Regions from separate parts of the Sorangium sp. So ce117 genome, predicted to be linked through region 1. Evidence: riboswitches for the same ligand, from Rfam matches in the RefSeq annotation. Region 1 holds a riboswitch; each other region holds the start of a gene.
What was found. Region 1 has a riboswitch for cobalamin ahead of WMF46_RS01450 (energy-coupling factor ABC transporter permease). Riboswitches for the same ligand answer to the same signal wherever they lie in the genome.
Positions count from the first base shown of each region.

Region 2: it holds a riboswitch for cobalamin, as region 1 does, so the genes downstream of both, WMF46_RS21210 (dockerin type I domain-containing protein) here and WMF46_RS01450 (energy-coupling factor ABC transporter permease) in region 1, are expected to answer to the same signal.
Region 3: it holds a riboswitch for cobalamin, as region 1 does, so the genes downstream of both, WMF46_RS05035 (TonB-dependent receptor) here and WMF46_RS01450 (energy-coupling factor ABC transporter permease) in region 1, are expected to answer to the same signal.
Region 4: it holds a riboswitch for cobalamin, as region 1 does, so the genes downstream of both, WMF46_RS21240 (TonB-dependent receptor domain-containing protein) here and WMF46_RS01450 (energy-coupling factor ABC transporter permease) in region 1, are expected to answer to the same signal.

Region 1 is NZ_CP150309.1:356,425-360,629, forward strand. Features, by position in the region: gene WMF46_RS01435 (energy-coupling factor ABC transporter ATP-binding protein) at 1-13, opposite strand, end outside; gene WMF46_RS01440 (CbiQ family ECF transporter T component) at 10-759, opposite strand; gene WMF46_RS01445 (hypothetical protein) at 749-1,090, opposite strand; gene WMF46_RS01450 (energy-coupling factor ABC transporter permease) at 1,087-1,800, opposite strand; cobalamin riboswitch at 1,899-2,107, opposite strand; gene WMF46_RS01455 (enoyl-CoA hydratase/isomerase family protein) at 3,266-4,093, opposite strand; gene WMF46_RS01460 (DUF6922 domain-containing protein) at 4,192-4,205, shown strand, end outside.
Region 2 is NZ_CP150309.1:5,668,914-5,673,118, forward strand. Features, by position in the region: gene WMF46_RS21205 (NAD-dependent protein deacetylase) at 7-873, opposite strand; cobalamin riboswitch at 982-1,188, shown strand; gene WMF46_RS21210 (dockerin type I domain-containing protein) at 1,640-3,103, shown strand; gene WMF46_RS21215 (hypothetical protein) at 3,388-3,684, shown strand; gene WMF46_RS21220 (hypothetical protein) at 3,681-4,205, shown strand, end outside.
Region 3 is NZ_CP150309.1:1,357,844-1,362,048, forward strand. Features, by position in the region: gene typA (translational GTPase TypA) at 1-1,079, opposite strand, end outside; cobalamin riboswitch at 1,171-1,378, shown strand; gene WMF46_RS05035 (TonB-dependent receptor) at 1,619-3,820, shown strand; gene WMF46_RS05040 (hypothetical protein) at 3,834-4,205, opposite strand, start outside.
Region 4 is NZ_CP150309.1:5,678,368-5,682,572, forward strand. Features, by position in the region: gene WMF46_RS21235 (hypothetical protein) at 1-78, opposite strand, end outside; gene WMF46_RS21240 (TonB-dependent receptor domain-containing protein) at 72-2,066, opposite strand; cobalamin riboswitch at 2,310-2,536, opposite strand; gene dhbC (isochorismate synthase DhbC) at 2,778-4,046, shown strand; gene WMF46_RS21250 ((2,3-dihydroxybenzoyl)adenylate synthase) at 4,043-4,205, shown strand, end outside.

The DNA of each region.
Region 1 (4,205 bases):
GCAGCGCGATCATCCGGCCTCTCCCGCGGCGACGCTGAGCCCGAGGGCCGCGAGGGCGGCGGCGGCGAACGCGACGTTCGCGGCGGGCGCGCTCGTCCTTCGGTCGGCGACGGGGAGCTTCCCCTGGTAGCCGCGGAGCTGCATCGCGAGCGCGGCGCTCTCGGAGCGCTCGAGCGTCCGGAGCGCCACGACGCCCGCGACGGCGCCGGCCGAGCGCGCGGCGGCGCCGGGGCGGGTGAACCCGCCGCGGAGCGCGGCGGCGCTCCACGCGCTGTCGGCCGCGCGCTGGAGCACGCCGGCGAAGCGCCGCGTCAGCGCGAGCAGCTCGACGAGGGCCGCGGGGACGCCGAGCCCGGCGAGCGCCGCCTCGATCTCGGCGGGCGCGGCGGCGCCGGCGAGCCACCGGAGCACCGCGGCCGCCGCGAGGACGCGCGCGCCGATGGCCACGGCGCGGCGCGCCCCCTCCGCCGTGATCGCGTCGACGGGGAACGGCGCGCCGGGGAGGAGCGGCGCCCCCGGCGTGAGCGCGAGCGCGAGCGCCGCCGCGACCGCTCCGATCCACGCGGCGGGCGCGGCGGCGCGGAGGACGTCGCGCGCCGGCGTGCCCTGGAGGCGGAGGGCCGCGCACGCGAGGAGGAGCAGCGCGGCCGGCGTGAAGGGCGAGCGCGCGCCCGCGGCGACGCAGCACGCCGCCACGGCGGCCCCGAGGCGGAGCCGGGCGTCCACGTCGCGGAGCCGCGCGGGCGGGTCAGTCCGCACGGAGGCCTTCGTCGCCGGCCTTGCCCGCCGGCGCGCCCGCGCGCTCGACGAAGAGCACGCGCGAGAAATAGCCGAGGGCGAAGCCGGCGAGGAGCCCGGCCCAGAGGAACGCGAAGAGCAGGAGGTCGCCCTCGAGGCCCGCGAACAGCGGCCCGGTGTCGTGGCGCCCTGCGTCCTCGGCGACGCGGCGCACCACGGCCTCGTCGACGCCGTCCCAGGACGCGTTACCGCAGGCGGCGAGCCAGAGGGAAGCGGCGAGCCGGAGCGCCGCCGCGCACGCGCGCCGCGCGAGCGGCGCTGGCAGCGGGCGCTGTCCGAGCCGCCGCGTCACGACGCCCCCGGGGCGAGCCGGACGACCTGGAGCCGGTCCAGGATGTCGGGCCGCCGGGCGCGCAGGAAGGCGAGCGCCCCCGCGGTCATGACGCCCTCGAGCAGGCCGAGCGGCAGCTGGGTGGGGACGAAGGCGAGGGCGACGCCCGTGAACATGGACGTCACCGAGCCTTCGCCCGAGAGCCCGAGCGCGAGCGCGAGCGCCGTGGTGGCGTAGGTTGCCCAGTCCGACGTCACGCCCGCCAGGAAGCCCGCGACCCAGAGGTTCGCGCCGCAGCGCCGCGCGAGGTGGAAGGCGAAATATCCGGTGAAGGCGCCCGCGATGCCCATCGACGCGACGTCGGCGCCGAGCGTGGTGATGCCGCCGTGCGCGAGGAAGAGGGCCTGGATAAGGAGCGCCGCCACGGTGACGAGGACGGTCATCCAGGGGCCGATGAGCACCGCCGCGAGCCCTGTGCCGCACGGGTGGGAGCAGGTCCCGGCGGTCGGCACCGGCACGGGCATGCACGAGATCGCGAAGACGGCGGCCGCGATGAGGCCGACGAACGGCTTGTAGAAGGCGTCCTGCTCGGTGCGGCGCCGGAGCAGGTGGAGGGCGATCGCGACGAAGGGCAGGGCGAGCGCGTTCCAGAAGGCGCACCAGCCGAGCGGCAGGACGCCTTCCGCGAGGTGCATCGCGGCCGCGGGCCGGGGCGCGAGGAGCGTCCCCATGGACACGGCGGCGATCGATAACGCGCGGCCGTGAAGACCGATTTCGGCGCTCCGGGTGAAGTCCGCACCCGAACGCCACGAAGACGTGCGCAAGCTGCACCTCGTGGGAGGCTCGGGTAGGTCTCCCGGCTCATGGGTTCAGGGAGCTGATCGAGCTCCCAGCGCTGCGTCCACCTTCCCAGGCCTCTTCACAATGAGGCCCAGTGGTCTTCGGAGGCAGCTCCCCACTCACGGTGGCGGGACCGCGCCGGTTTTGCACCGGCTTCCCTGTTATGCCCCGGAGGGCACCCGAGGAATGGATTGTCAGGCCGGTGCTCGGTAATCCCGTTTCGAGCCCGGCGTCAAGGACGTCGCGCCCCGATCGCGGAGGATGTGCTCAGCGGGCGCTGCATCTGGCATGGCGTGTCGGACGAGCTCCCCGTCGAGCGCGGGCCAGCTCCGCCTCGCGCGCTGCTCCGCGCGTTGGCCCGCGTATCCAGGCGGGCGCGATCGCGCGAGCCGGGCGCGTACCCGGGAGCGCGGACCCCGGGGGCGCGGACCGGGCGAACCCGGGTGCGTCGACCGGGGGCGCGAGCTTCCGCCTTGCGCGGTCCGGCCCGCCGCGAGCGCCCTCGTCCGCGGCGTCGGTGCGGCGGTGATGCCTGCCGCTTGTGGACACCTCGCCCTCGCGGGCACTGCCGAGGCGCACGAAGCCATCACTGCCGAGGCGCGCCGCGCGCCCGTCGGTGCCCCTCATCGAGCAGACATGGGCGCGCCGACGAGCGATCGAGGCCCTGCGATGCGATGGCCGAGGCCGAGAAATTGACCCAGACGCATCACGTGAAGAGTCGTCGAGCACACGTCTTGGATTATGTCCCCTTAGATAAAATCTGTTTACTTTATCGCCGCGCGGGTGCAGCGCCTGTCGCGGGCCGCGACTGAGCGGGGTCTTTCGTGCGCTTGAATACAAGGCGCCGGCGCGTTCTTTCCGCAGTGTGCTTTGTTCGTCCTGGCTCTTTACTCGGGAGCAGGCGTCCGGTGTACGGCCCGCTGCCTCGTGGCATCTCTTATTGAAGAGATGAGGGATTTCGTGTTCGCTCGTCTCGGAATGCACAGCGAACGCTGCGCTGAGCGCTGTCTCCGGTGGAGGGGTATGCCCGGCTCGAACGTGAATTCCCGCAGAGCTGGTGTGTATGGGTCGCGCGTCCGCCTGGCCGCCTTCGTGTCTGGAGCGCTCTGCTCGCTCGGCGTGCAGGCATTGCACTTTGTTATCGACAACGCGCTTGCGGGTGCCACAATCTGACTACCGCATGCGCACCGGCGCGGACCCCCCAGCCCGGAGCGCATGCGGTCTTTTTTCTTAGCACCGTGGCGGACGTTCAAGACTCCGGCGCGGTGTCCCTGCCGCGGTCATTCTGGGCCCCCCTCCAGCGTGATGCGCGGTATTTTTTTGCCCTCGAGCGCGCGGTTCGCGCCTCCCGAGCCTTCACTTGCCGGTGAACGTGGCCTGCGATTTCGCCAGAAACGCTTTCATTCCGAGCTGTTGATCTTCGCTGCCGAAGAGCGCGGCGAATGCCTGGGCTTCCAGCTCGTTGGCGGCGGCGAGGTCGAGGCTCTCGCCGCGCAGGAGGACGCGTTTGGCGGCGGCGACGGCGAGCGGCCCGCGCGAGGCGATCTTGAGGGCGGTCTCGCGGGCGCGCGCGAGCAGCTCGGTCGCCGGGAAGACGGCGTTGACGAGCCCGATCGACAGCGCCTGCTGGGCGGTGATCATGTCTCCTGAATAGACGAGCTCGCGCGCGCGTCCTGGCCCGACCCGTCGCAGCAGCCGCTGGGTCCCGCCGAACCCCGGGATGACGCCCAGGTTCACCTCGGGCTGGCCGAGCTTGGCGCCTTCGGCGGCGTAGATGAAGTCGCATGCGAGGGCGAGCTCGCAGCCGCCGCCCAGCGCGAAGCCGTTGACGGCGGCGATGACGGGGAAGGGGGCAGTCTCGATGAGCTCGGCGAGCCGGTGGCCTGCGTCGGCGAACCGTTTCGCGGCGATGCTGTTCATGGTCGCCATCTCCGCGATGTCGGCGCCGGCGACGAACGCCTTGCCGGCGCCGGTCAGCACCGCCGCGCGGACCTCGTTGCCGGCGGCGGGCGCGAGGAGGTCGCGGAAGGCCGTGGTGAGCTCGCCGAGGACGGCGGGGTTCAGTGCGTTGAGTTTGTCGGGCCGCTGGATGGTCACGGTGGCGACGTGATCCGCGCGCTCGACGGCGACGAACTGGAGCGTACCGCGAGCAGGGGCCCCCGGCTGCTGTTCTTGAGCGGTCATGGAGCGTGGTTAGCAGCGCCCCGCGCCGGGGGGAAGCGCCTGCCGTGGGCCGGGGAGGGCGTCATTCCGTGTCCTCTCGGGCCTGCTATGCTGAGCCCGTGGACGAGCCGAC
Region 2 (4,205 bases), 5.3 Mb from region 1:
GGCGCCTCAGCGGGGCGCCGCGGTGGCGCCGGCGCCGAGCGCCTCGGCGAGGCGCGGCAGCACCTCGCCGGCGCGGGCCTCGATCTTCAGCGCGCCGAGCTCCTCGCCGCGCGCGGAGCCGAGGTTGATCATGGCGATCGGGGTGCCTCGCTGCGCGGCGCGCAGCACGAAGCGGTAGCCCGAGAAGACCGCCAGCGACGAGCCGACGACGAGGAGCGCGTCCGCCGCGTCCACGAGCGCGAACGCCGCGTCGACGATCGGCCTGGCCACGTTCTCGCCGAAGAAGACGACGCGCGGCTTGAGCGGCCCATCGCAGCGGAGGCACGGCGGCGCACGGAAGCCCGCCACGCGCTCGGCGGGCAGGTCGGCGTCGCCGTCGGGGGCGAGGTCGGCCGCGAGGCGCAGCCAGCCGGGGTTCTGGGCGAGGAGCCGCTCCTGGAGGGCGGCGCGCCGCTCCATCGCGCCGCACGCGAGGCAGGCGACCTCGGAGAGCGTCCCGTGCAGCTCGATGACGCGGCGGCTGCCCGCGGCCTGGTGGAGGCCGTCGACGTTCTGCGTGATGAGGCCATCGAGCTGCCCCGCCTGCTCGAGCCGCGCGAGGGCGCGGTGGGCGGGGTTGGGCTCGGCCCTGGAGAACCGCTCCCAGCCGATCACGGCGCGCGCCCAGTAGCGCTGCCGGATCTCGGCCGAGCGGGAGAACTCCCGCCCCTGGATCGGGTTCCGCGCGCGGCGCCGCGTCTCGGGCCCTCGATAATCGGGGATGCCGGACTCGGTGCTGCACCCCGCGCCCGTCAGCGCCACGATCCGCTTGCCGCGCAGGAGCGCGACGAGGTCGTCGAGCGGATCGGCCGGACGCGCTTCGCTGAGCGGCATATGCCCGGGTTGTGGCCCGCCACGACGCGCACCGCCAGGCCAGCGTGTGTCGACCGCGCGGTCCGAGCTCCGCGGAACATCTCGCTTGACCGGTCGGCCGCGCGGCCATATGTAAGCACCCGTGTTGGTGCCCCTGGCTTCGCCCGGGGCTCAAAAGGGAACCCGGTGTGAGTCCGGGGCTGCCCCGCAGCGGTAAGCGAGAACGATCTCCACGACGAGCACTGGCCCTCGGGCTGGGAAGCGGTGGACCGTAGGAACCCGGCGAGAGCCGGAGCGCTCGTGAGCCCGAAGACCTGCCAACATCCTGCGCAGGGGAGACATCCAGCGCCGGTTTGACCTGGAAGCCTCGAGGGAGGCGGGTAGGTCCGAGCTGGCGCAGACTCTCGCGCCTGTCCCGGTTCCGACCCGTCCCCCGCGTCTTCCTTACACAGTCGCCCGCGGGGGCGAGGGGTCGGTCCGATGGCTCTTTATCGAAGGTTCAGCGCGTCCGCGCCTCTTCTTGGCCGGCTCCTCCGTACCTCGCGAACTCGCGCCGAGCGGGCTCGCGCCGCTCCGGACGACGCGGGCAAGGAGTGGTGTTGTGCTGAGCGTTTCCGGTAGAGGGTCGGCACGACGCGCTCTCCCCATCCGCGGTCGCGACCAGGCTTGACCACGCGCGCTCCCCCGCTCTCCACCGAGGGTTCAGCCCTCGAGCGAGGCGTGGGGTGGGGTGCGCCGGCTCGCGACCCCTCCTGTTGGTAGTAGAGGTGGAAAGGGAATAGGCCTTATGCGCATTTCTGCATCTTTGGTTGCCGCGACGCTCCTCCTGCTCTCGCCGTCGGCGTTCGCAGACGCCTTCGACGAGTACGGGGGCAACACGTCGTATACATTCAATCTGCCCAGCATCGCCGACGGGTGGTTCACAGCGCTGGACGGGTTCCCCACGACGGCCCAGGAGATCGATGGCTACGAGCTGGCCGGACGGCTCCTCGTCGCCAACGATCAGACCCTGTATCTGCAGAAGAACTATGGATCGAGCGTCTACGTGCCCGTCGCCACCCTGAGCGACGGGCCGATGGACCCGAGCTTCCTCGCCATCTCGCCGGACGGCAGCACGATCGCGCTCGGCGTCGGCTACGGGGCGCCGCTGCTCGTGTTCCCGAGCTCGATCCTCAGCATCACCTCGCCGCCTGACCTGCTCAGCCACGGGCAGGTGATCGAGCTCGACGTCGACTACTACGACGGGGCCTGGTACGGGAACGACGCGCTCGTCATCAACGGCGGCTATAGCGTCCAGGGTGTCTACACGAGCGGCGTCTATGCCCTCGACCTGACCGCGTCGCCCATCGTGGAGATCCCGCTGATCACGAGCATCCCGGGCGCATCCGGGGGGATCGCCGTGGACTCCGGGGGCAACCTCGTCACCGGGATCGGCTATCAGCCGTCGCCCAACCGGACCGGTGAAATCCGCATCTGGGCGGCGGCCGACATCGAGGACGCCATCGACGGCACGTCGGGCCCGTATGCGTTCGGCGGCAGCGAGGGCTCGCTCCTGGCGAGCAACGTGCTGAACGCGGCGGCGCTCGGCTTCGACGAGGACGACACGCTGCACGTGGGCGGCGGAGACGCGTTCGGCGTCGGCGGCGCGAGCGAGAACGGATACGCGGCGCTCGTCCGCGCCAGCGTGGTCACGGCCGTCCTCGGGGGCAGCCAGACGCCGGTCAACGAGGCGAGCTCGTCGCAGTACCTCGAGTTCACGCCGGACCCCTGCGAGGATGACAGCTCGACGTCGCCCATCGCGTTCGTAAGCCACACGAGCGCCCTGGCGATCGTGTGGAACCCATCGGGCGACGAGTACTCCTCCCCCGCCGGGCAGTGCTACTCGGCCGGGAGCGCCTGGGATTACTGGGAGGTCGGCGTGACGCCGAAGGTGACGCTGTACTTCCCCGACGGCGCGCCGGACTCGGACAGCGACGGCGTGCCCGACGGCGCGGACAACGCCTACCTCACGGCGAACGTGAACCAGCGCGACACCGACGGCGACGGCTTCGGGAACATCGCGGACGCGGATCTCGACAACGACGGCGACGTGGACACGGGCGACTACACCATCCTCAGCGCCGCGATGAACACCCAGCTGGGCAACCCAGGGTACAACCAGCACGCCGACTTCAACGGCGATGGGTACGTCAACACGGCCGATTACAACATCTACCTCGCGCGAAACAACACGTCGGCGCCGTTCTATTGATGTTTGGGCGCGGGCAGCGCCGCGTCGGGATGCTCCGATGGATCGCGCCCCCGCCCTCGGAGGTCTCATGGTGTCTCGTATGGCGCGCGCGAGCGCGCTCCTTTCGATATTCGCGCTCATCGCCTGCGGATCCGAGAGCTCCCCGTCCGGGAGCGGGACCGGCGGCACGGGTGGTGGAGCCGCGCAGGGGTCCGGCGGCGCTGGCGGTGAAGGCGGAGCGGGCGGAACAAGCTCCACCTCCGGAGCTGGAGAGGTCGGCGGCGCTGGGGGTGCCGGAGGCGCCGATGGTGCTGGCGGTGCCGGCAGCACCGGAGGCGCCGACGGCTCTGGCGGCGCTGGCGGCGCTGGCGGCACCGGAGGCGCTGGCAGCACCGGAGGCGCTGGCAGCACCGGAGGCGTCGGTGGCGCCGCCAGCACCGGAGGCGCCGATGGCTCTGGCGGCGCTGGTGGCTCCGGAGGTGCAGATGGCGCTGGCGGCGCCGGCAGCACCGGCGGCGCAGATGGCGCTGGCGGCTCCGGAGCCGCCGGCGGCGCAGGAGAAGGCTGCACCGGCACGGAAACGGTGTTTGCTTCCGAGGTGATCAGTTTTCGCTTCGGGCCAGGCCAACCATTCGGACAGGACAAGTTCCCGGACATCGCCTTCGGTCCTCCCAAGGGTGGGGGTTGTTGCGGCGGCTCGGCCGACGTGGTGTCCCTCGGCAACGGCGGCACCGTCACCTTCGGTTTCTCTGGCAACCTCATCGTCGATGGCCCGGGGCCGGATTTCATCGTCTTCGAGAACGCGTTCCAGAGCACCCCAACCACCGTGTTCGCCGAGCTCGCGACCGTCGAGGTCAGCCAGGACGGCGTCGACTGGAAAGCTTACTCGTGCAAGGCCACGGCGGCCCCCTATGACCACTGCGCCGGCTGGCACCCTGTGCTGGCGAACCCCGAAACGAACTCCATCGATCCCACAGATCCCGCCGTCGCGGGCGGCGATGCCTTCGACCTCACCGACGTCGGCCTCGATTTCGTCCGCTATGTGCGGATCACGGATCGCGTGGACATGGCCGGCCCGAACGGCACCTTCGATCTCGACGCCGTGGCGATCGTGAACGCATCC
Region 3 (4,205 bases), 1.0 Mb from region 1:
TTCTTCATCGCCTCGCGCTCGAGCCGCTCCTTCAGGTGACGGCTCGTCAGGAATTTCGACTGCTTGCTCTTGCCGGCGAACGTCGACGTGTTGACGCCGATCTTCATCTTGATCGTCGGCTCCTCGACCACGATGCGCGGCAGCGCCTCGGGGTGCGCCGGATCCGTGATCGTGTCGCCGATCGTGACCGCGTCGAGCCCGGCGATCGCGATCACCTCGCCCGCGACGGCGCTCTCGACCGCGACGCGCTTCAGCCCCTCGTAGGCGTAGAGCATCTTCACGTAGCCGCGCGACTGGCCGCCCTCGCCGAGGAGCGCGACGTCGGCGCCGGACCGGGCGGTGCCGCGGACCACGCGGCCGACCGCGAGCCGGCCCACGTAGTCGTCGTGCGTCGTGTTGCAGACGATGACCTGGAGCGGACCGTCGGGGTCACCGGAGGGGCCGGGGACCCGCTCGAGGATGGTCTCGAAGAGGGGATCGAGGTCCTTCGCCTCGTGCTCGAGCTCGCGCTTCGCCTGCCCGAACTTCGCGACCGCGTAGAGCGTCGAGAAGTCCATCTGCGCGTCGCTCGCCTCGAGGTCGCAGAAGAGGTCGAACACCTCGGAGAGCACCTCGTGGGCGCGCGCGTCGCTCCGGTCGATCTTGTTGATGACGACGATGACCGGGAAGCCGCGCTGGAGGCACTTCGAGAGCACGAAGCGCGTCTGCGGCAGCGGGCCCTCGGCGGCGTCGACGAGGAGGAGCGCCCCGTCGGCCATCATGAGCGTGCGCTCGACCTCGCCGCCGAAGTCGGAGTGGCCGGGCGTGTCGACGATGTTGATCTTGACCCCGCGGTACCGGATGCTCGTGTTCTTCGCGAGGATGGTGATGCCGCGCTCCCGCTCGAGGTCGTTCGAGTCCATGACCCGCTCGGCCACGACCTCGTTCTCTCGGAAGGCGCCCGACTGGCGGAGCATGTGATCGACGAGGGTCGTCTTCCCGTGGTCGACGTGGGCGACGATGGCGATGTTGCGGAGATCGTTACGGGGCATATACGGCGGCGGCCGTGTAGCACGCGACCCACGGAGGAGCGAGCCCATCCTCGCTAGAGCCCGAACGTTCGGCCTGCACGGCAAGCGCGCGGGCGGGCGAGCGGAGCAGTAGCGATTGACAGCCGAAGGCGCACGGCCATAGGGTGCGCGCCGTGCTGGTGCCCGGGCGCTCGCCTGGGCCGAAGAGGGAACCCGGTGAAATTCCGGGGCTGCCCCGCAGCGGTAAGCGAGAACGACCTCCACCCCATGCACTGGCCCGCCGAGGGCTGGGAAGCGGTGGACAGTAGGGAGCCGGTCTGACCGGAGCGCTCGCGAGCCCGAAGACCTGCCAGCGCCCGGCGGCGGGAGACATCCGGCGCCGGTTCGACCTGGGAGCCTCGAGGGAGGCGGTGAGGTCCGAGCCGGTGCAGCTCCACCTCTCTGCGCACGTCCCGGATACCGAACCGCCCCCGCGTCGCCTTCCGGTCGCCCGCGGGGGCGAGAGGTCGGTCCAGCGCACCGTGCGATGGCCAGCCATTTCGTCCTCGCGGAGCTCGACGCGAGCGGCCCGACGCCGCTCCGCGCGATTGCGGCGAAGGAGGACACGAATGCTGCGCGAGACGGTCACGACGAGCCACGGGCACCGCCATCCATTTCATCTGCTCGCCGCGTTATCCATGGTGCTGGCCGCCGCGCGGCCCGCGCGCGCCGAGGGCGACACCCCCGACGCGCCCGCTGCCCCGCCGGAGGCCGCCGCTGCAGCGCCCACCGGCGAGGGCGCGCCCGCGGGCGACGCCGCGATCGAGGTCACGATCCAGGCGGAGAAGCCGGGCAGCGAGGCCGCGTCGCGCATCTCCGTCGGACACCGGGAGCTCGAGCTCAGGCCGAGGCTCCGGCCGGGCGACATCCTCGAGTCGGTCCCCGGGCTCTTCGCCGTGCAGCACGCGGGCGGGGGCAAGGCGAACCAGTACTTCCTCCGCGGATTCGACGCGGATCATGGGACCGACGTCGCCTTCTTCGTCGACGGCGTGCCCGTCAACATGGTCAGCCACGGCCACGGGCACGGCTTCACCGATCTCTACTTCATGATCCCGGAGCTCGTGACAGGGCTCGACGGCTACAAGGGGCCTTATTACGCGAGCATCGGCGACTTCGGTACGGCGGGCGCCGTCAACCTGCGCTTCGCCGAGAAGCTCGAGGAGAGCTACGCGCAGGTCAGCCTGGGGCAGTACGGTATCCAGCGCGGCCTCGTCATCGCCTCGCCGGATCTCGGCGACACGTGGCGCGCGGTGGCCGCGGCGGAGATCTACCGGAACGACGGGCCGTTCCTGAGCTCGGAGCGGCTCAAGCGCTTCAACGTGTACCTGCGGGCCACGCACGATCTGGGCAACACCGGGAAGGTCCAGATGACCTGGATGTCGTATGGATCGACCTGGCACGGCTCCGGCCAGATCCCCGCGCGCGCCGTGTGCGGCGAGGGCGAGCAGGGCGGGTTGAACCCGCCGCCCTCGGCGTTCGGACAGCCGTGCATCGACCATTTCGGCGCCGTGGATCCGACCGAGGGCGGGGCGACCGAGCGGCACATGGCGTCCGTCGCCTACTCCACCGCGTGGCGGGACGCCGATCTGAGCGCGCTGGCCTACCTCGTCCGGTACCGCTTCACGCTGTACTCGAACTTCACGTTCTTCAGCGAGGACCCCGTCCACGGCGACCAGATCGAGCAGAACGACGACCGCACCGTCGGCGGCGCCGATCTCCGGTTCCGCAGGCAATACGAGCTCGGCGGGGCGAGGTTCACGACCTCGCTCGGCGCGCAGATCCGCGCGGACGCGATCGACAAGTCCCTCCACCACGACGAGGCGCGCGAGCGGATCGAGGAGAAGAGCAGGACCCACGTCGATGAGAGCCAGATCGGCGTCTACGTCGAGCAGGACGCCCGGCTCCGGCGCTGGCTCCGCGTCGTGCTCGGGGCGCGCGCGCAGTGGATCGACGTCAACGTGGACGACCCGGGCGAGGACCTCGAGGCGGTGGGGAACAGGTCGAGCGGCGCCCGGGGACAGATGCAGCTGCTCCCGAAGCTCACGGCGATCGTGTCGCCCGTCGAGGGGGTCGATCTATTCGCCCACTTCGGGCGGGGCTTCCACTCGAACGACGCGCAGGGCGCGGTGCTGGGCGAGGGGGCGGCGACGCTGATCACGCCCGCGATTGGCTACGAGGTCGGCCTGCGGGTCGCGCCCTTGCGCGGGCTGTCGCTGAGCGGGGCCGCGTTCCTGCTCGACCTGGACTCGGAGCTGGTCTGGAGCGGCGATGCGGGCGCGACCGAGGCGTCGGGGCAGACGCGGCGCTACGGGATCGAGATCGGCGGGCGCTACCGGCTCCGGAGCTGGCTCTTCGCGGACGTGGACGCGACCTTCACCCGCGCGCGCTTCCGCGAGAACGCCGGCAACGCGAGCGCTGTCGCCCTCGCGCCGACCCGGACGCTGACCGCGGGCGTCGGCGTCCGCCCGACCATCGGCGCGTTCACGCCGTTCGCGGCGCTGCGGGTCAAGGCGATCGGCGCGCGGCCCGCGACCGAGGACGAGTCGCTCACCGCCGAGGGGTTCACGGTCGTCGACGCCAACGCCGGGCTGCGGTGGAAGAACGTCGAGGTGGCCGTGGACATCCAGAACGTCTTCGACACGACGTGGCGCGAGGTCCAGTTCGCGAGCGCGTCGCGGCTGCCGTACGAGCCGGCCCCGGTCACCGGGATCCACTACTCGCCGGGGTGGCCGTTCACCGCGATCGGGCGGGCGACGCTGTACTGGGAGTAGACGCCGCGCCGGCTCATGTCCGGCGGAGGTCCTCGCGCAGCGCGTCGAGCGATGCCCGGAACGCGGCTTCGCTCACGGCGGCGCCCGTCACCGCGGGCAGGAGCTCTGCGAACATCTGCCAGGCTTCCCCGATGTCACATACCCTGTGCGGATAACGCTGGCGGGCAATGAGCGTGAGCCCTGTCACCACGCTGCGAACCATCGCCGCCTGGAACCCCGAGCCCTCGAAGACGACCGCTGAGCACCTGATGGTTGCGCTCGCCTCCGCGAGGAAGCTCGCGATCGCCCTGCGCGCGGGCGCCGGCGGCAACGACGCCCCGCTCTCGACGAGGGTGAGCAGCCCTATGCCGCGCGGGTGCTTCTTCGCGAACTCCGCGCACGCGTC
Region 4 (4,205 bases), 5.3 Mb from region 1:
CGACGGCGGCGGCGAATCCACGTTGCACCCGAGGAGCGGAATCGAGATCGCGAACGCAAATAGACTGATCTTCACCATGTTGACTCCAGTGTGAAAAACACGCTCCGTCCCGGGAGCGGAAACCCGACGACATCCGTGCGCCGCGCGTCCAGGAGGTCCGCGACGCGACCTCTCACCGCGAGGTGCCCGCCGAGCCACCTCGCCTCCGCGTCGAGGTCGAGGGTCGCTTGCTCCGCGATCACGCCGAGCCCGGCGGGATCGGCGTACCGGCTCGACTGGTACACGGCCCGGATCTCGCCCGACGCGCCCGAGAACACGGCGCCGCCCGGGCGCTTCCACTCGGCGTGCAGGCGCGGCGCGACGACGAGGCGCGAGCGGAACGGGAGGAGGTCGTTCCTCGTCGTCCGCCCCGGCGTCGTGTCCCGCGGATCGAGCAGCGTCGCTGCGATCTCGGCGCGGAGGAACGGGGTCACCTCGACCCCGGCCAGCAGCTCCGCGCCCACGACGCGGGCGCGGCCGACGTTGTACGGGCTCACGTAGCCCTGACCGGACTTCTCGTACGCGACGAGCCCGGAGACCGCGCTCCCGAACGCGAACACGTCGAGGAAGGCGCCGCGCAGCACGGCGCCGCGCCCCGTCTGCGCCCGGATCCCGGCCTCGATCGTGGCGCCCGACTCCGGCTCGAGCTCCGCGTTGCCATGGACGACGCCGGAGACGCCGTACACCTCGCCGAGCGTCGGGACGCGGACGTAGCGGCCCACGGTCGCGAGGAACCGGAGCCTGTCGCTCCCCGCCTCCACGCCGACCCGCCCGGTCGGGACGAGCACGTCGCAAGGGCGCCCCCGGTCCGCGCCGGTGGCGTGGCACTCCCCGCTCGCGAGGGCGTGCAGCGCGAGCCCCTCGCCGAGGCGCGCCTCCGCGCTGACGGCGCCGCGCGCGAACGAGCGCCGCGACCGCGCGAGCGGGACGTCGTCCGGCGCGCGTGAGATGCCCTCGCGCGCGACCGAGAGCACGGGCCGCACCCGGAGCCGGTCGGCGAAGGAGAGCGTCGCCCCGAGCGTCTGCTCCAGGCGGCGGCCGGCGAGCCGGAGCTCCGGCGTCTGCAGCGCGAGCTCGAAGAGAGGATCATGGACCTCCGACCGCGCCTCGATGAACGAGGTGCGCGCCTCGAGCGTGTGCTGCGCCTCTCCGCCGAACGGCACCCGCGCCGCGACGGACGCCAGCGCGCGCCGCGACTCCCCCCGCGCTTCTCGGGACGGCAGGAGCGCGAGCCTCGGCACGCCCTGCTCGCGGCCGGTGCCGTTCGCGATCACGTCGACGATCGCGCCGCCCCCGAGCTCGACGCGCGCGAGCGCCCACGCGTCGATCGTGCGCACGTCGGCGTTCTGCCGGCGCTCCAGGGTGTCGTCGCTCTCGTCGAAGAGCGTCCCGCCATCGTTGACGAACGCGTAGCGGTTCTCCGCGGCCTCCGCGCTCACCCCGACGATCGCGCTCACCGGGCCCGCGCTGGCGCCGGCGAACCCCCACCCGCGCCGCGCGCCGAGCGAGCCCGCCATGGCACCCACGCCGGCCGTCGTCCGCGAAGGCCGCCGCGGCTCGAAGAAGATCGCGCCGCCGGGGCCGAGGCGGTCGGCCTCGATGGGCGCGTGGCCGCGGTAGATCTCGATGCGCTCGATGAGCCAGAGGGGCACGAGGGAGAGGTCCGCCGTCCCCACGACGTCGTCGTTCAGGCGGACGCCGGCGAGGTACACCGGCGTCTGCGTGGCGGTCGCTCCCCGGAGGGCCGCGGTCGCCGGCCCGCCGAAGCCGCCCGACTCGATGATGAGGACGCCCGGCTGCGTGCGGAGCACGTCCGCCGCCCCGAGCCCCGCGCCGATGAGGCGCTCGCGGCCCAGCACCGACCCCGCGACGGACCTGTCCTTGGGCGGCGCGGGCGCGCGCAGGCGATCCCCCTCGACGCGCACCTCCAGCGGGGCTGTCTCCGGCGGAGCGGCAGCGCGATCGCCCTCCTGCTCGGCCTCCGGCCTGCGCCGATCGTCCGCGCGGGCGGCAGGCGAGGCTGTCACGGCGCTTCCGACCGCGAGCGCGAGCCAGCACGCCGCGCCGGCGCTCCGGCGCCGCCGCGACCGACGATCAGAGGAATCAACCATTCACGCGCCGCCTGCCCGCGTCGACCCAGCGCTGCTCCGGGTGAGCTGAGAGCCGAAGCGAGGGGGCTGCGTGACGGGCCACGGCACCGCGCGCGAGCGAGGTGGTCGAGAGCCTGGACGCCTTCCCCTCGAAGGCTCAGGTCAGCGCGCGCCAGAGCACCGGCGCGCGCACCTTCGGCAGGTCTTCGGACTCACGGGCGCTGCGGCCGTCGCCGGTCGCTCTCCTACACATCACCGCTTCCCAGGCTGCTCTGGTGCATGCCCAGTGCTTCTTGGTGATGGTCGTTCCCGTTCACCGCTGCGGGGGCAGTCCCGGATTCTCACCGGGTTCCCTTTTCAGCTCGCCAGGGGTTGGCCGGACGAGCACCGATGGCGGGGCGACTCGTCGCACCCGTCACGCAGGATGTCAACGCAGAAGCGAAGGCCCGGAGCGCCCCGTCCACGGGCCACCGGCGACGCACACCCGAGACAGAATCGGGAGTCCCTTGACAGTCTTGCACGCGCGTGCCATGAGTTACTTGAAACTGATTTTCTTTATCAGTTATTAGAGACGAGCGGCCCGAGACCTGACGTCCAGCGCCCGATGACCTGAGCCCACGTGGCTCTCGACGCCCATCGGAGCTGAATGTGACGAGTTCCATCTCGATACCGGCCTCTGTCGCGCTGCCCGCGGTGAACGCAGGGCAGCTGTTGAAGCAATACACCCCTGAGTCGGCGTTCTTCTTCGCGTCGCCGACACGCACGCTCCTCGCGCAGGGCGTACACGACATGATCCTCGAGCCGAACGGCGCGGATCAGGGCGATCGCCTCGCGGACCGCGTCACGAGGGTGCTCGCGTCGGCGTCGAGGGCCGGCGCCGGCCAGAGCCTCCCCATGGTGGTCGGCGCGGTGCCGTTCAACAGCACGTCGCCGGCGCACCTCATCGTGCCGAGGGCGATCCAGAGCGCGGGCCCGCTCAACCCCACGTCGGAATCGCCGCGGTCGCACCTGCCGATCACCGTCCAGGAGCTGCGCCAGGTCCCCGAGCCCCGCGACTACGTGCGCGGCGTCGAGACGGCGGTGGGCCTGATGCGGTCCGAGGCGCTGAGCAAGGTGGTCCTCTCCAGGATGCTGGAGATGGTCCTGCGAGAGCCGGTCGATCTCCGCCTCGTCCTCCAGCGCCTCTCGCAGCAGAACCGGAACGGCTACACCTTCGCCGCCAACCTCTCGGATCCCACGGCGGGGCTCTCCAGCGTGGAGCGCGGCGTCGCGACCTCGCGCGCGCGGACGCTCATCGGCGCGAGCCCGGAGCTGCTCCTGTCCCGCTCCGGGCTCCGGGTGATCGCCAATCCGCTCGCCGGCTCTGCGGTCCGCAGCCCCGACCCCGACGAGGACCGCCGGCGGGCGATCGCCCTGCTCGCGTCCGAGAAAGACCGGCATGAGCACGCGATCGTCGTCGACGCCGTCGCCGCCGCGCTCCGGCCGTTCTGCCGGCGCCTGAGCGTCCCCGACGAGCCCTCGCTCACGCAGACCCCGACGCTGTGGCACCTGTCGAGCCGGCTCACCGGGGAGCTGCGCGATCTCTCGATCTCCTCGATGAAGCTGGCCACCGCGCTGCACCCGACCCCCGCCGTGTGCGGGTACCCCACGGACCGCGCCCGCGACGCCATCGAGGCGATCGAGCGGTTCGATCGCGGGTTCTTCACGGGGCTCGTGGGCTGGTCCGACGCGAGCGGCGACGGCGAGTGGGCGGTCGTCATCCGCTGCGCCGACGTCGCCGGCCGGGCGCTCCGCCTCTATGCCGGGGCCGGGATCGTCATCGGATCGAACGGCGAGCACGAGCTCGCCGAGACCACCGCCAAGCTCGGGACCATGCTCAACGCGCTCGGCCTCAACCAGGCGTCGGAGAGGGCATGAGCGCTCCGGAGGAGAGCCGGCAGGCGCCCGCGGAGGCGCGACCGCAGGCGCTCGACGGCTGGACTCCGTGGCCGGCCGAGATGGCCGATCTCTACCGGCGCGCCGGCTACTGGCGCGGCGAGACCTTCGGGCGCCTGCTCCGCGAGCGGGCCACGCGGC